Regions from separate parts of the Lentzea sp. NPDC051213 genome, predicted to be linked through region 1. Evidence: predicted binding sites of a transcription regulator. Region 1 holds the regulator's gene; the other holds the start of a gene.
What was found. Region 1 encodes HspR, which represses chaperone genes until heat shock. Its sites were predicted from a motif close to ANNTTGAGTNNNNNNNACTCAANNT; they were not measured.

Region 1 (7,550 bases):
CGTGCCGCAGATCGAGGTCACCTTCGACATCGACGCGAACGGCATCGTCCACGTGTCGGCGAAGGACCTGGGCACCGGCAAGGAGCAGTCGATGACGATCACCGGTGGCTCCGCGCTGCCGAAGGACGACATCGACCGCATGGTCAAGGACGCCGAGGCCCACGCGGAGGAGGACAAGCGCCGCCGCGAAGAGGTCGAGATCCGCAACCAGGCCGAGACCCTCGTCTACCAGACGGAGAAGGTCGTCAAGGAGAACGACGACAAGCTCCCGGCCGAGGTCAAGGAGAAGGTCACCGCCGCGATCGCCGAGGCGAACGAGGCGCTGAAGGGCACCGACATCAACGCCATCAAGACGGCGGTCGAGAAGCTCGCGACCGAGTCCCAGGCCATCGGCCAGGCGATCTACGCGAACGCGCCGGGTGCCGCCGGTGCCGAGGCTCCTGGTGCGGACGCGCCTGGTGCCGCGGGCGCCGGAGCCAAGGCCGGTCAGGACGACGTCGTCGACGCCGAGATCGTGGACGAGGACGAGAAGAAGTGACCGAGCCGAGGCACGCCGCCCCTGACGAGGAGCAGCCTCAGCCTCAGGTGGTCGTGAACGACCGGCGCCGGATCGACCCCGAGTCGGGTGAGGTCCGCGCGCCGGCGCACGCCGCCGAGGAAGGCGCTGCTCCGGCCGAACCTCTGGTCGCCGAGGTCGTGGACGAGGTGGCCGCCGAGCTGAAGGTCCAGCTCGACGAGCGCACCGCCGACCTGCAGCGGCTCTCTGCCGACTACGCGAACTACCGCAAGCGGGTGGAACGCGACCGCGAGGCAGTGATCAACAACGCGAAGGCGGCCGTGGCGGCCGAGCTGCTGCCCCTGCTGGACGACATCGAGCGGGCCGCCGCGCACGGCGACCTGACCGGTGCCTTCAAGGCCGTGGCGGACAAGCTCGTGTCCACGCTGCAGAAGACGGGTCTGGAGCCGTTCGCGCACGACGGCGAGGCGTTCGACCCGTCAGTGCACGAGGCCGTGCAGCACAACACGTCTCCGGACGTCGAGGGCCCGACGGTCACCGCCGTCCTGCGCCGCGGTTACAAGTTCGGCGACAAGCTCGTCCGGCCCGCGCTCGTCGCGGTGACCGACCACGAGCCTGCCGCACCGGCCGAGGAAAGCTGATTCCGGGGAAGGAGGAGACGTCCGGTGAGTGCTAGGGACTGGATCGAAAAGGACTTCTACCGCGAGCTGGGCGTCTCCTCCGACGCGTCGGCGGATGAGATCAAGAAGTCGTACCGCAAGCTCGCCCGCGAGCTGCACCCCGACGCGAACCCCGGCGACGCCAAGGCGGAGGCCCGCTTCAAGTCGGTCTCCGAGGCCTACGGCGTGCTGTCGGACCCGGCCAAGCGCAAGCAGTACGACGAGGCCCGCCGCCTGTTCGCGGGTGGCGGCTTCCCCGGCGCCGGTGGTTTCGGCTCCGGGGGCTTCGACGTCAACGACCTGTTCGGCCGCGCCGCCCAGGGCACCGGCGGTGGTGGCCTCGGCGACCTGCTCGGTGGCCTGTTCAACCGCCGCGGCGGCGGTACGGCGGGTTCCGCCACGCGCCCGCGTCGTGGCGAGGACGTCGAGACCGACGTCCGCATCGACTTCACCGAGGCGGTGCGCGGGGCGACCGTTCCGTTGCGCCTCTCGTCTCCCGCCGCCTGCACGACGTGTGGTGGTTCCGGCGCCAAGCCGGGCACCACGCCGCACGCCTGTGCGACCTGTTCCGGCTCTGGTTTGGTGACGCGTTCGCAGGGCGCTTTCGCGTTCAGCGAGCCGTGCCGCGACTGCCGCGGTACCGGGCGGATCATCGAGGACCCGTGCCCCGAGTGCGGTGGTGACGGCGTCAGCACCCGCACGCGGACGCTGACCGTCCGGATCCCGTCCGGGGTCGACGACGGGCAGCGGATTCGCCTTGCCGGGCAAGGGGAACCCGGTCGCAACGGCGGTCCGTCCGGCGACCTGTTCGTGCGCGTGCACGTCAACCCGCACAGCGTGTTCGGGCGGCAGGGCAACGACCTGACGCTGACGGCGCCGATGACGTTCTCCGAGCTGGCTCTCGGGACGACGTTGACCGTGCCGACGCTGGACGGCAAGGTGACCTTGAAGGTGCCCGCCGGCACCGCCTCCGGGCGGGTCCTGCGGGCTCGGGGCAAGGGGATCACCAAGCGGGACGGTTCCGCCGGCGATCTCCTCATCACCCTGGAGGTCGCGGTGCCGAACAACCTGTCTTCCGAGGCTCGCAAGGCACTCGAGGCCTACGCGGCCACCACTGGTGACCACGATCCGCGTGGCGAGTTGAACGCGCTGCTTGAAGGGCGGTGAGTTCTGGTGGGTTTTCCGTTCCCTCCTGGGACCGACGAGGACACGCCGTTCTTCGTGATCTCGGTGGCGGCCCAGCTCTCGGGTCTGCACGCCCAGACACTGCGGTCCTACGACCGGCTGGGTCTGGTGTCGCCGGGCCGCACGTCGGGTGGCGGTCGCCGCTATTCGATGCGCGATATCGTGCTGCTGCGTGAGGTCCAGCGGCTCTCGCAGGACGAGGGCGTGAACCTCGCCGGCATCAAGCGGATCATCGAGCTGGAGAACCAGGTCGATGCTCTGCACGCGCGAGTCGCCGAGCTGACCCAGGAACTGGCGCAGGCGTTGGCAGCGGCCGATTCCACGGCCGCCGCGGTGCACGCCTCCTACCGGCGGGACCTGGTCCCGATCCGGCAGGAGACGGCGCTCGTCGTGTGGAAACCCAAGCCCCGCAAGTGATCGAGCGTCTTTACGAGGTGTTCGCCGCACCTCGTCCGAGGGTGGTCGACTACTGCGACCACTGCGTGGATCCGGCGGACATCGCGCCGTTCACCACCGTGCCGTTGCGCGAGCTGACCGCTGATCAGGTCGAGAAGTACTGGCTGCGTTGCGGGACGATCGGCGACGAGACCTTCCGTCGCTACCTGCTCCCGCGGGTGCTGGACCTGATCGCGGCGGATGATCTCGACGCGGACTTCTTCTGGTTGCGCATGGCGACCGAGGCTCATGCGAAGGGCGACCGGCGGGAGCAGGCGGTTCTGCAGGAGTACTTCCTCGCCACGCCACGCGCGTTGGCGGTGCTCGTCCAGGAGACCGCTGAGGGAAGCCTGGCCACGTGGCTGTGTGGCCCGGAACCGCTTGCCGCCCTTGAGGAAGCCGCGCTCGCCGGGCCAGATCCGAATGGCGTGATCTCCGACGCCCATCTCGTGCTCGAAGCTCAGCGCTCCTCAGAGGGTGCCGAGTAGTTCCTCGACCTCGGCGGCGATCCGGTCCAGCGCCTGCTCGTCGTCGTGGGCGGTGATCGCGCGGTCCATCCAGTTCGCGATCAACGGCATCTGCTCCGGCTTGAGGCCCCGCGTGGTGACACCGGGCGTGCCGAGGCGGATGCCGGACGGGTCGAACGGCTTGCGGGTGTCGAACGGGACCGCGTTGTAGTTCAGCTCTATCCCGGCCCGGTCCAGCGCCCGAGCCGCCGGCTTGCCGCCGAGGTGCTTCGACGTCAGGTCGATCAGGATCAGGTGGTTGTCCGTGCCGCCCGACACGAGGTCGAAACCCCGCTCCAGCAACGCATCCGCCAACGCCCGTGCGTTCGCCACGATCGCGTGCGCATACGTGCGGAACTCGGGCTGTGCGGCCTCGTGCAGTGCCACGGCGATCGCCGCCGTCGTGTGGTTGTGCGGACCGCCCTGCAGACCGGGGAAGACCGCGCGGTCGATCGCCTTCGCGTGTTCGGCATCGGTGAGGATCATGGCGCCGCGCGGGCCGCGCAACGTCTTGTGGGTGGTCGTGGTGATCACCGGCGCGTGCCCGACGGGTGACGGGTGCGCGCCGCCCGCGACCAGGCCGGCGATGTGCGCGATGTCGGCGACCAGGACGGCGCCGATCTCCTGCGCGATGGTCGCGAAAGCGGGGAAGTCGATCGTGCGCGGGATCGCCGTGCCGCCGCAGAAGATCACCTTCGGGCGTTCGGCGAGGGCCAGTGAGCGGACCTCGTCCATGTCGACCACACCGGTGTCCTTGCGGACGTCGTACTGGACCGCGTGGAACCACTTGCCCGTGGCGGACACGTTCCAGCCGTGGGTCAGGTGGCCGCCCATCGGGAGCGACATGCCCATCACGGTGTCACCGGGCGAGAGGAAGGCGAGGTAGACGGCGAGGTTCGCCGGTGCGCCGGACAGCGGCTGGACGTTGGCGTGGTCGACGCCGAACAGCGCTTTCGCCCGGTCGATCGCCAGCTGCTCGACCTGGTCGATGAACTGCTGGCCTTCGTAGTACCGCTTGCCGGGGTAGCCCTCGGAGTACTTGTTCGTCAGCACCGAGCCTGTTGCTTCGAGCACGGCGGCCGACACGTCGTTCTCGGACGCGATCATGCGCAGCTTGCGGGACTGGCGGTCGGCCTCGGCGTTGATCAGGCCGAACAGGGTGGGATCGGTTTCAGCGAGCACGGCATCACTCCGTGCCGGGCACCCAGGCGTTCGGTGCGCTCGGCAGTCGCTTCCCGGTGGTCGTTTCCACCCTCGGCACGCCAGTCGCGGACGTGCCGAGCCTAGTCCAGCGTGAACGGGTCGTACTTGATCCGGTCGAGCGGAGTTCCGGCGACCAGCATGCGGGACACGGTCGACCTGATCATGGCGGGACTGCCGCAGACCAGGACGTCGCGCTCCTCCCACGCTCCGTAGCGCGTGACCACGTCGGCCAGGGTGCCCTGCTCGACACCGCGGACGCCGGGGTCCGACTCCAGCACCGGCACGACCGTGAGCCACGGGTTCGTGGTCGCGATGCGCTGCAGGTTGTCCAGGTCGTAGAGGTCTTCGCGGGTGCGGCCGCCGTAGAACAGGTGCACACGCGGGTTCTCGCCGTACTGCGCCATCTCGTCGATGATCGCGTGCATCGGCGCGACGCCAGTGCCACCGGCCACCATCAGGATGTCCGTCCCGGCCGTGCGGTCGACCGAGAGACGTCCCATCGGCGGTCCGATCCGCCACGTGTCGCCGGCCTGGGTGTGGCCGACCACCGAGCGGGACACCCAGCCGCCGTCGACGGACCGGATGTGGAACTCGATGATGCCGTCCTCGCGCGGGGCGTTCGCCGGCGAGTAGTACCGCCACAGCCTCTTGCGCTGCGGCGTCTCGACCGAGACGTACTGCCCTGCCTTGTAGGCGACGGGGTGGTCCGGTTGCAGCCGGACGACGGCCAGGTCCCACGACACCCGCTGGTGCTCCAGCACCGTCGCGTGCCAGTAGGCAGGCCCGTTGTCCGCGTCGGCCGCTTCCTGCATCGCCCGGGCCATCAGCGTGTAGGCCTCGGCCCACGCCATCTCGACCTTCGGCGTCCAGGCAGCGCCCGCGAACTTCTTGACCGCGGACAGCAGGGCCGTGCCGACGGCCTCGTAGTGGACGTTGATGACACCGAACTTGCGGTGGTCACGGCCCAGCTGGCGCAGGAAGGGGATCAGGTCGTCCGGGCGGTCGACCATCTGAACCACGTGCACGAGGGCGCGCAGCAGACGGCTGCGCTGCACCTCCATGTTCGCGGGGAACATCTCGCGTGTGGCAGGCGAGAGCGAGAAGAGCATGCCGTAGAAGAATTTCGCCACTTCTTCGGCGTGCGGTTCCACCACCGCGAAGCTCTCCCGGATCATCCGCACCATCGCGGTGACGCCAGGCGGGGGTTCACGGTGTGGCGGGGTAGGGATGGGGCTCAGCACAGCGTTCGCAGTCATGGTCCGCGCGCAGTCTCCACGTTCTCATTGGCGCCAGCAAGGTGCTGTCGTCCTCGTCAAGCATCCGTCCCCCGACAGGGTGGACAGTAACCCCTGATCGGTGGGTTTGACTCCTTGATGCCACCTTCGAGCGAAGTCCGATTACCGTACGCAACTGGTTGTTACCGCAACAGTGTGAATGTGAGGGTTCGTCTGTACCGGGTTGCGTGCTTGCGTGCGACGGTGGAGCGCGTGTCCCTGCCTGAGCTGACTGAAACCACCTCACCCGACCGTGTTGAGCGTCCTGGCTCACGTCCTGAGTCACGTCCTGGTTCTCGGGGTGAGCACTTCCTCCAATGTGCCCTGGAGACGTCGGACCGCGCTAGCAGGTTCTACGAGGACCAGGTACTCGATCACCTGAACCCGGTCATGGTGGAGTTCGTTGGGCGGATGGAGATGGCGTTCATCTCTACTGCTGATGCTGATGGGGCCTGTGACTCTTCGCTGCGGGCTGGGCCTCCTGGGTTTTTGCGGGTGGTCGACTCTCGGACCGTGGTCTACCCCGAGTATCGGGGGAACGGGGTTATGGCCTCGCTGGGCAACATCATGGAGAACCCGCACGTTGGGATGCTTCTGCTGGACTTCGCTGATGATCTGATCGGGCTGCATTTGAACGGGGCGGCTCGGATTGCTCCTCTGGAGGAGTTCTCCACTGAGGATCGGCGGGTTGAGCGGTGGGTTGTGGTTTCGGTTGAGGAGGCTTACATCCACTGTCGGAAGCACATCCCTCGGATGGTGCCGGTGGAGCGGGTTCGGGCGTGGGGGACGGACGACGTTCGGCGCAAGGGTGGGGACTTTTTCGGGGTTAAGGCTGGTCAGAGGGCTGATTGACGGTGCGCTCCGGGTGCTTTGGTGGTCCGGTTGAGTTGGCGGGTTCCTGGTGGGTGCTTCCACCTGGGGCTCTGCCCCAGACCCCGGCAATCTGATCTGGGGGTCCGCGCCGTGGGCGGGTTGATGGCACGCCTGTTGCTTACGGCGGCTTGCGGTTGCGTAGGTGCTTGCGTTGGCGGTGGGGTCCCGTCACGAGTCGCACGGGAGGCAGCCACACCCGAGTAGGGGTGTCAACCGGACGAAAAGCGTGTCCGGTTGACACCCCTACTCGGGCGCGGCAAGAGCATCCATGCGACTCGTGACGGGACCCCACCGCCGGGTCTGTGTGACTGAAGGGCAACTGCGGCTCGGCTTCGCCGTCGCGTCGGCTCGCCTGCGGCATTGCGTTGATTGGCGCTCTAGCGGCTGGCTGGACGCTGGGTGTGATCCGTCAGCTAGAGGGAATTGTTGCTCTAGCTAACTATCTCCGGATATAGTTGCGTAGCATCAACTAACTTCTGGAGGGGTGTGCTTGAACCGGCCCAGCTCGCATCGGGAGATTCTCGAGGCGCTGTCGGGGATCTGGGTGGCGCTGCTTGTGGCCATCCTCAGCTCGACGATCGTGTCCAACGCTCTTCCGACGATCCTGGCCGAGCTCAAGGGCACTCAGACCCAGTACACGTGGGTCATCACCTCGATGCTGCTCGCGTCTACGGCCAGTACGCCGTTGTGGGGCAAGCTCGCTGATCTTTTTGACAAGAAGATGCTGCTTCAGGGCGGCATCGTGCTGTTCGTCATCGGGTCTGTGCTGTCGGGGCTCAGTCAGAACATGGAGCAGCTCATCGCGTTCCGGGTTGTTCAGGGGCTTGGCATGGGTGGCGTGCAGGCTCTTGGCCAGGTCGTGGTCGGGGCGCTGCTCAGTCCGCGTGAGCGCGGCCGG
Region 2 (7,550 bases), on a different contig from region 1:
GGAATGCCTCACCCGGAAGTGTGGCGTCGGAGGCTCCCGCGCCGGTGTCCAATGAGGTGGTGGAGGCGGGGAGGTTCACCGCCACCCAGTGCCAGAAGCCGGAGGGGGTGGGGGCGTCGGGGTCGTAGCAGGTGACCACGAAACTGCGGGTTCCGGCGGGGAAGCCGGACCAGGACAGCTGGGGTGAGGTGTTGCCGCCTGCGAAGACCTGGGCATCGGGGAGTTGCTCGCCGTCGCGCACGTCGGTGGAGGTGACGTCGAACGTGCCGACCTGGGGGAGCAGCTGGTAGGGGTCGGGAGCGACTGGGCGCTCGAGGCTCATCGGAACTCCTCCTCGTTGTGATCAGTTCGAGCCTATCTCCGTGCAACCAGGAGGGCCTGCGCGGCGTCTTCCGCGTGGAGGGGGAGATTTTGATGTCGAGGTTGCGGCTCATCGCTGCGTTTGTGCTGGTTGCCGGGGTGGTGGCATGCGGACAGCCGCCCACGCAGCCGCAAGAGGGGCCCGTGCTCACGACGTCGTCGCCCACGCCGACGACAACGACGCCGGAGAAGCCCAAACGGATGTTCGAGCCGGCGTACGCGTACGGCACGTCGCAGGCGAAGGCGCCCGCGATCGTGGACGGCATGGTGCCGGTGGTCACGCACATCCCGATGGACAAGCCATATGTGTTCATCACGATCGACGACGGCTCGGTGCAGCATCCGAAGGCACGCGAGTTGATGATCAACGCAGGCGTGTGGCCGTCGTTGTTCCTCAACACCAAGTACGCCGAGGGGCACAAGAACTACTTCAAAGAGCTGCCCGCCACGATCCACAGCCACACGACGAACCACCCGAACCTGCTCGGCAAGCCGTTCGACTTCCAGAAGCAGGAGATCTGCGGCAACGCCGACTTCCTCGCCGCCGACTACGGCAAGCGCCCGACGCTGTTCCGGCCGCCGTTCGGCAACTACGACGCGACCACCCGCAAGGCGGCCGCGAGCTGCGGGTTCAAGGCGCTCGTCAACTGGACGGCCGCGGTCAACGACGGGCGCGTGCAGTTCCAGCAGGGCGACAAGCTCAAGCCAGGCGACATCGTGCTCATGCACTTCCGCACGACGTTCGTCGAGGACTTCACGGCGTTCCTGAACCGGGCGAAGCAGGACGGGCTCACGCCGGTCCCGCTCGAGGACTTCCTGGGGTAGTCGAGGCAACCTGGGGCGCCTGCTGTGCGATATCAACACAGTGATCCTGGAAGAGGGGGAAGCAGGATGAGGCGAATCGCAGCAGCGCTCATCGCGGTGGGGATGGCGATGAGCATCGTGCCGGCCGCGTCGGCGGCCGAGGGCAACGAGCTGACGAACATCAGGACCGGGCTGCACGCCGGGTTCGACCGGGTGGTGTTCGACTTCAACGGGCCGCGGCCGAGCGTGTCCGAGTACCGCACGACCCAGCTGGAGCACTGCGCGTCCGGCAAGCCGATCTCGGCGCTGGGTGACGAGTTCCTCGTGGTGAGCATGCAGCCCGCGAACGCGCACAACTACACCGGGCCGCGCGCCTTCAACACGCCCGGCCTCGCCAAGGTCAGGAGCGTCTCGAACACGTGCGACTTCGAGGCTCACCTGGACTTCGCGATCGGCTACGCCACGAAGGGCAGGGCGTACAAGATCTCGTTCCTGGACAACCCGACCCGTGTCGTGGTCGACATCACCAACAGCTGACGTTCGCAGGGGGTCAGATGAAGAAGCGTCTGACCGCGGTGCTGCTCGCAGTGCTCGCGGTGTTCACGTTCGCCCCGGCCGCGTCGGCGAGCGGCCCGGCTCAGCTCACCGGCATCCGGACCGGCGTGCACAACAATTTCGAGCGGATCGTGCTCGACCTGAACGGGCAGCCGCACGACCGCGTGCAGCGGGAGGTCACCGCGGTCGCGGACTGCGGCTCGGGCAACCCGATTCCCGTGCAGGGGACCGAGATCCTCGAGACGATGATCCACTACGCCGCGACGTACGACGAGAACTTCAACCCGACGTACACCGGGCCGCGCAACTTCGTGCCGCAGGGCTTGACCAACGTCAAGAACATCGCCTTCACGTGCGACTTCGAGGCGACGCTCGGCATCGCGATCGGGTACGACGACCCGGACTCGTGGCACAAGGTCTTCACGCTGACGAACCCCGACCGGCTCGTCATCGACGTCTACTCGTACCGCTGACGCAACTGTGGCCTGAGTCACACGTCTAACTGAGCAGCAAGTGAGCCCTGGAGAGGGGGCTGCAAGATGTACAGACGTATTGCCGCGGTGTTGGTCGCGGTACTCGCGGTCTTCACGCTGGCGCCGCTGGCGTCGGCGCAAAGCACGCCCACGCTGTCGAACATCAGGACCGGGCAGCACGCCGGCTTCAGCCGGGTGGTCCTGGACCTGTCCGGCCTGCCGACCGAGCACCGGGTCAGCGAGGTCACCAGCGTGTCGCACTGCGCGTCCGGCAACCCGATCACCGTTGCGGGCGGCGGGATCCAGGAGATTCTGTCGGTCACTCTGATCGGTGCGGCCGCGCACGACGACAACGGGAACCTGACGTACACCGGGTCGCAGAACTTCGCGACGCCGGGCTTGAGCAACGTCCGCGGTGTCGCGCTCACGTGCGACTTCGAAGCCACGCTCGGCATCGCCGTTGGTTACGGCAACGCCAACTCGTGGCACCGGGTGTTCACGCTGACGAACCCGAACCGGCTCGTCATCGACGTTGGGCTGTAGCTAGGAAAAGCCTCGTGGGGGCAGTAGTCGCCGCTACTGCCCCCACGAGGGGTCTACTCACGCCGCAACGGTTGCGGCAGTCTCCTTGGCGGACAACGCGTGCTCCAGCACCTCGGACACGTCCGAGACGAAGTGCACGGTGAGCTGCTCCCGCACCGACTCCGGCACGTCGTCCAGGTCGGGTTCGTTGCGCTGAGGCAGCAGCACGGTCGTGATGCCCGCACGGTGTGCGGCCAGCAGCTTCTGCTTCACGCCACCGATCGGCAGCACCCGGCCGGTCAACGAGATCTCACCCGTCATCGCCACATCCGGGCGCACCGGGCGGCCGGACAGCAACGACGCCAGCGCCGTCGTCATCGTGACGCCCGCGGACGGCCCGTCCTTCGGCACCGCGCCCGCCGGGACGTGGATGTGCACACCCCGGTCGGCCAGCGCATCGGCCTTGTCGTCGTGCGCACGCAGGTACGACAACGCGATCTGCGCGGACTCCTTCATCACGTCGCCCAGCTGACCGGTCAGCGTCACGCCGGACGCGCCGGTGTCCTTGGGCGCCAGCGATGCCTCGATGAAGAGCACATCCCCACCGACACCCGTGACGGCCAGACCCGTTGCCACGCCGGGAACAGCGGTGCGTTCCGCCGACTCCGGGGTGTTCTTGGGGCTGCCCAGGTACGACCTAAGCGACGGCTGGTCGACCGTGACGGGCAGCTCCAGATCGCCCAGGGCCACCTTCGCGGTCAGCTTGCGCAGGATCCGCGCGAGAGCCCGTTCCAGTTGCCGCACACCGGCTTCCCGCGTGTACTCGCCGGCCAGCTGGTGCAGCGCGGGCTTCTCGAACGTGACGTCCTCGGTGGTGAGACCGGCGCGTTCGATCTGGCGCGGCAGCAGGTGGTCGCTGGCGATCGTGACCTTCTCGTCCTCGGTGTAGCCGTCCAGCTGCACGAGTTCCATGCGGTCGAGCAACGGCGCCGGGATCGAGTCCAGCACGTTCGCGGTCGCGAGGAACACCACGTCCGAGAGGTCGAGCTCGACCTCCAGGTAGTGGTCGCGGAACGTGTGGTTCTGCGCCGGGTCCAGCACCTCCAGCAACGCCGCCGTGGGGTCGCCGCGGTAGTCGGAGCCGACCTTGTCGATCTCGTCGAGCAGCACGACCGGGTTCATCGAACCGGCCTCGCTGATCGCGCGGACGATCCGGCCGGGCAACGCACCGACGTACGTGCGGCGGTGACCGCGGATCTCGGCCTCGTCCCGCACGCCACCCAGGGCCACGCGCACGAACTTGCGGCCCATCGCCCGTGCCACGGACTCGCCCAGCGACGTCTTGCCGACACCGGGAGGCCCGACGAGCGCCAGCACGGCACCGGAGCGACGCCCGCCGACGACACCCATGCCGCGGTCGGCACGACGCTTGCGCACGGCCAGGTACTCGGTGATGCGCTGCTTCACGTCGTCCAGGCCCGCGTGGTCGGCGTCGAGGATCTCCCGCGCGCCCTTGATGTCGTACTCGTCCTCGGTCCGCTCGTTCCACGGGATCTCGAGGACCGTGTCGAGCCACGTCCGGATCCAGCCCACCTCGGGGGACTGCTCGGAGGTGCGCTCCAGCTTGTCGACCTCGGCGAGCGCGGCCTTGGCGACCTTCTCGGGCAGCTCGGCCGCCTCGACGCGGGCCCGGTAGTCGGCCTCCTCGGAGGCGGGCTTGCCGTCGAGCTCGGCCAGCTCCTTGCGGATCGCGGCCATCTGCTGGCGCAGCAGGAACTCCCGCTGCTGCTTCTCCACGCCTTCCTTGACGTCCTTGGCGATCGTCTCGTTGACGTCCAGCTCGGTCAGGTGCGCCTGACCCCACTCGAGCAGCTTCTCCAGCCGCGTGGTGACGTCAGAGGTCTCCAGCAGCCAGATCTTCTGCTTCTCGTCGAGGTACGAGGCGTAACCCGCGAGGTCGGCCAGCGCCGACGGGTCGCTGATCTGCTGAACCGAGTCGACCATCTGCCACGCGCCGCGCGTCTGCAGGATGTTCGTCACGAGAGCGCGGTACTGCTTCGCGAGATCCCGCGTCCGGTCGGTGATCACGGACTCGTCCGCGATCGTCGCGTTGACCCACAGCGCCGCGCCCGGCCCCGTGGTGCCCGTGCCGATGCGCACGCGCTTGGTGCCGCGTACGACGGCGGCGCGTTCGCCACCGGGCAGGCGGCCCACCTGTTCGATCTCGGCCAGCGTGCCGACCGAGGCGTACTTCCCGTCCAGACGTGGAACGAGCAGCACTTGATGATCAGCCGCGGTCGTGGCGGCGTCTACGGCCGCACGGGCCTCGGCGCTCGCCTCCGCACCGGAGATGCGGATCGGCACCACCATGCCGGGCAGCACCACGACGTCGTCCAGCGGCAGTACCGGCAGGGCCAGAGTCTCGCCCATCTCGTCACCCTCCAAAGTTGAGTCTGTACCGCTCAACCAAGTGGAGCGAGCTGGTGTTCCCCCGACGTGTTCGCTGTCAGCGAGCAGCCCCGACACGACCGCTCTTCGCACTGCTGGCGGTGGACACCCGTGTACGCACAAGCGAGGATGCGCCCGTGATGGAAGAGCTGAAGTGGGTGCCGTCCACGGTCGACGTCACGCGTCCGAGCGTCGCGCGCATGTACGACTACTACCTGGGCGGCTCGCACAACTTCGAAGCCGACCGCGCCGCCGCCAAGCAGGTGGAGCAGATCTTCCCCGGCGTCGCGCAGAGCGCGCAGGCGAACCGCTCGTTCCTGCGCCGGGTCGTCCGCCACCTCGTGTCCGAGGGCGTGGACCAGTTCCTCGACCTGGGCTCGGGCATCCCGACCGTGGGCAACGTCCACGAGATCGCCCAGCACGACAACCCGTCCGCCCGAGTGGTGTACGTCGACGTCGAACCCGTCGCGGTGTCGCACAGCAACGCGCTGCTGGCCGACAACCCGCACGCCAACGCCCTGCTGGCCGACCTGAGGGCGACCTCCACCGTGCTGTCGGGCGCCCGCGAACTGCTCGACTTCTCCCGCCCGATCGGCGTGCTGATCATCGCGGCCCTGCACTTCGTCCCGGACGCCGACGACCCGTACACCAAGGTCGCCGAGTACCTGTCCGCCTTCCCGTCCGGCTCGTACCTGGCGATCACGCACGCCACCTGGGACCAGCTCACCGAGGAGGAGCGGGCCGAGGCCGCCCAGGTCGCCCAGATCTACAGCAGCTCCGACAACCAGCTCACCATGCGCACGCACGCGCAGGTCAACAAGTTCTTCGACGGCATGGAGCTGCTGGAGCCGGGCATCGTCGCGGTCAACGACTGGCGCCCGGACTCCTTCGAGGACTACACGAGCATCTACGGCGCCGTCGCCCGCAAGCCCTGAAGCAGACGGTCCCGGATCTCGTTCGTCTCGCGGTCGGTGAGGGTGCGTTCCGGCGCCCTCATCGTCACGCGGATGAGCACGTTCTTCTGACCTGGCCTGGCCTCCAGCCGTTGCCGGACGTGTGCCGGCAGGTCTTCGGTCCTCGTCTCGCTCAGGATCGCGATCTCCTCGACCACGTCCTCCGGGACGAGCGCGCGGATCTTGTCACCCAGCGTCTCCGCGTCCTCGTGCTGGCCGGCCATGACCGAGATGTCCCTGATCGCCGCCGGATGCCGGGAGATCGGCCGGTACTTGTCGAGGTCCAGCATCTGGGTGGCGATGCGGGGATCGGTGTTGCGCAGCAGGCGGATGTCCGGGATTCCCTTGCGCAGCATGAGGATCCGGTCCAGTCCCAGCCCCATCGCCAGGCCGTGCGGGTGGTGCTTGAGGACGTGTTTCGCGGCCCTTCCACACTCGCCGACCTCGACCCACTGGCCGTCGTGCCATACGTCGATCTGCTTGCCGTGCGTGGTGTACGGGTGGTTGGCGTCGATCGTGCGGTAGCGCTTGCCGGGCAGCAGGGTGCTCACGACAGTTTCGATGAGTGCTTCCAACGGTTCTTGGGTGCGTGAGATCCGCCAGATGTCGAGCTGGTGCGGGGTGCCGGTGTGCAGGCGGTCGACGGTGTCGCGGCGGTAGACGAGGCCGGGGCACAGCAGCGTGACGTCCGGTGTCGCGTCTTTGAGCGCTGGCGGGATCATCGCTGTGGTGTGGCTGCGCAGCATGCATGTCTCGCTGACGTACCGGGTGTAGCGGGCGTCCCGGGTGATCGCGTCTTTCGGGTAGCCGAGATGTTCGTAGTTGTGTTCCACCGGTACTAGCGGGTGGTGGCGGACTTCCTTCGGGGTGTCCAGGGCTGCTTTGAGGTCGGTGATCAGCCGTTGCATCGCGTGCGGGCCCTGGGTCGGGTCGGTGAGGTCGCGGACGGTTAGGGCGTGCACTAGTTCATCGGTGCGGTACATGGGGTTTCCCGTTTCTGCTCGGTCTCTTGGGGTGTTCGGAGTCCCCCGACCGACGGGAATCAGGCGCGCGCCACCCACGCTGGTCGGGGGTGGCTAAATCGCGTCATGTTCTGAGGCTAGCGCGCCTACTCCGGCGGAGTCAGCCGCAAATCCGGATCCACCGGCGGAACCCCGTCGAACGGCCCGCCGTCCTTCAACCGCCCAACGTGGTCGAGCGCCACCGAGATCTCCGCCCGGTACGGATCACCATCGGCCGGCGGAGTGCGGAACCACTCGTGCAGCGCCTCGGGAATCTGGAACCGCTCGAGCAGTTCGTCGTACATCGCCTCGCGCTCCGAGGCCTGCACCCCGAGCTCCTGGTACTCGCGCATCGCCATGCGCAGACGGATCCAGCGGTAGCGGTCGGTCTCCTGCTGCTGCGCGAACCGCTCGCGCAACAGGTCGCCGGCACG

Region 2: the regulator HspR is predicted to act here: its motif matches at 5,159-5,183, upstream of lon (endopeptidase La).

What each region holds. Positions count from the first base shown of each region.
Region 1 covers NZ_JBITEX010000005.1:229,648-237,197, forward strand. The annotation lists gene dnaK (molecular chaperone DnaK) at 1-538, shown strand, start outside; gene grpE (nucleotide exchange factor GrpE) at 535-1,158, shown strand; gene dnaJ (molecular chaperone DnaJ) at 1,183-2,343, shown strand; gene ACIA8G_RS23450 (heat shock protein transcriptional repressor HspR) at 2,350-2,778, shown strand; gene ACIA8G_RS23455 (hypothetical protein) at 2,775-3,284, shown strand; gene glyA (serine hydroxymethyltransferase) at 3,267-4,484, opposite strand; ZMP/ZTP riboswitch at 4,498-4,579, opposite strand; gene ACIA8G_RS23465 (FAD-binding oxidoreductase) at 4,586-5,689, opposite strand; gene ACIA8G_RS23470 (pyridoxamine 5'-phosphate oxidase family protein) at 6,170-6,631, shown strand; gene ACIA8G_RS23475 (MDR family MFS transporter) at 7,143-7,550, shown strand, end outside.
Region 2 covers NZ_JBITEX010000011.1:2,266-9,815, forward strand. The annotation lists gene ACIA8G_RS38305 (YbhB/YbcL family Raf kinase inhibitor-like protein) at 1-322, opposite strand, end outside; gene ACIA8G_RS38310 (polysaccharide deacetylase family protein) at 505-1,185, shown strand; gene ACIA8G_RS38315 (hypothetical protein) at 1,252-1,701, shown strand; gene ACIA8G_RS38320 (hypothetical protein) at 1,719-2,192, shown strand; gene ACIA8G_RS38325 (hypothetical protein) at 2,259-2,735, shown strand; gene lon (endopeptidase La) at 2,793-5,144, opposite strand; gene ACIA8G_RS38335 (SAM-dependent methyltransferase) at 5,303-6,097, shown strand; gene ACIA8G_RS38340 (hypothetical protein) at 6,070-7,098, opposite strand; gene ACIA8G_RS38345 (patatin) at 7,224-7,550, opposite strand, start outside.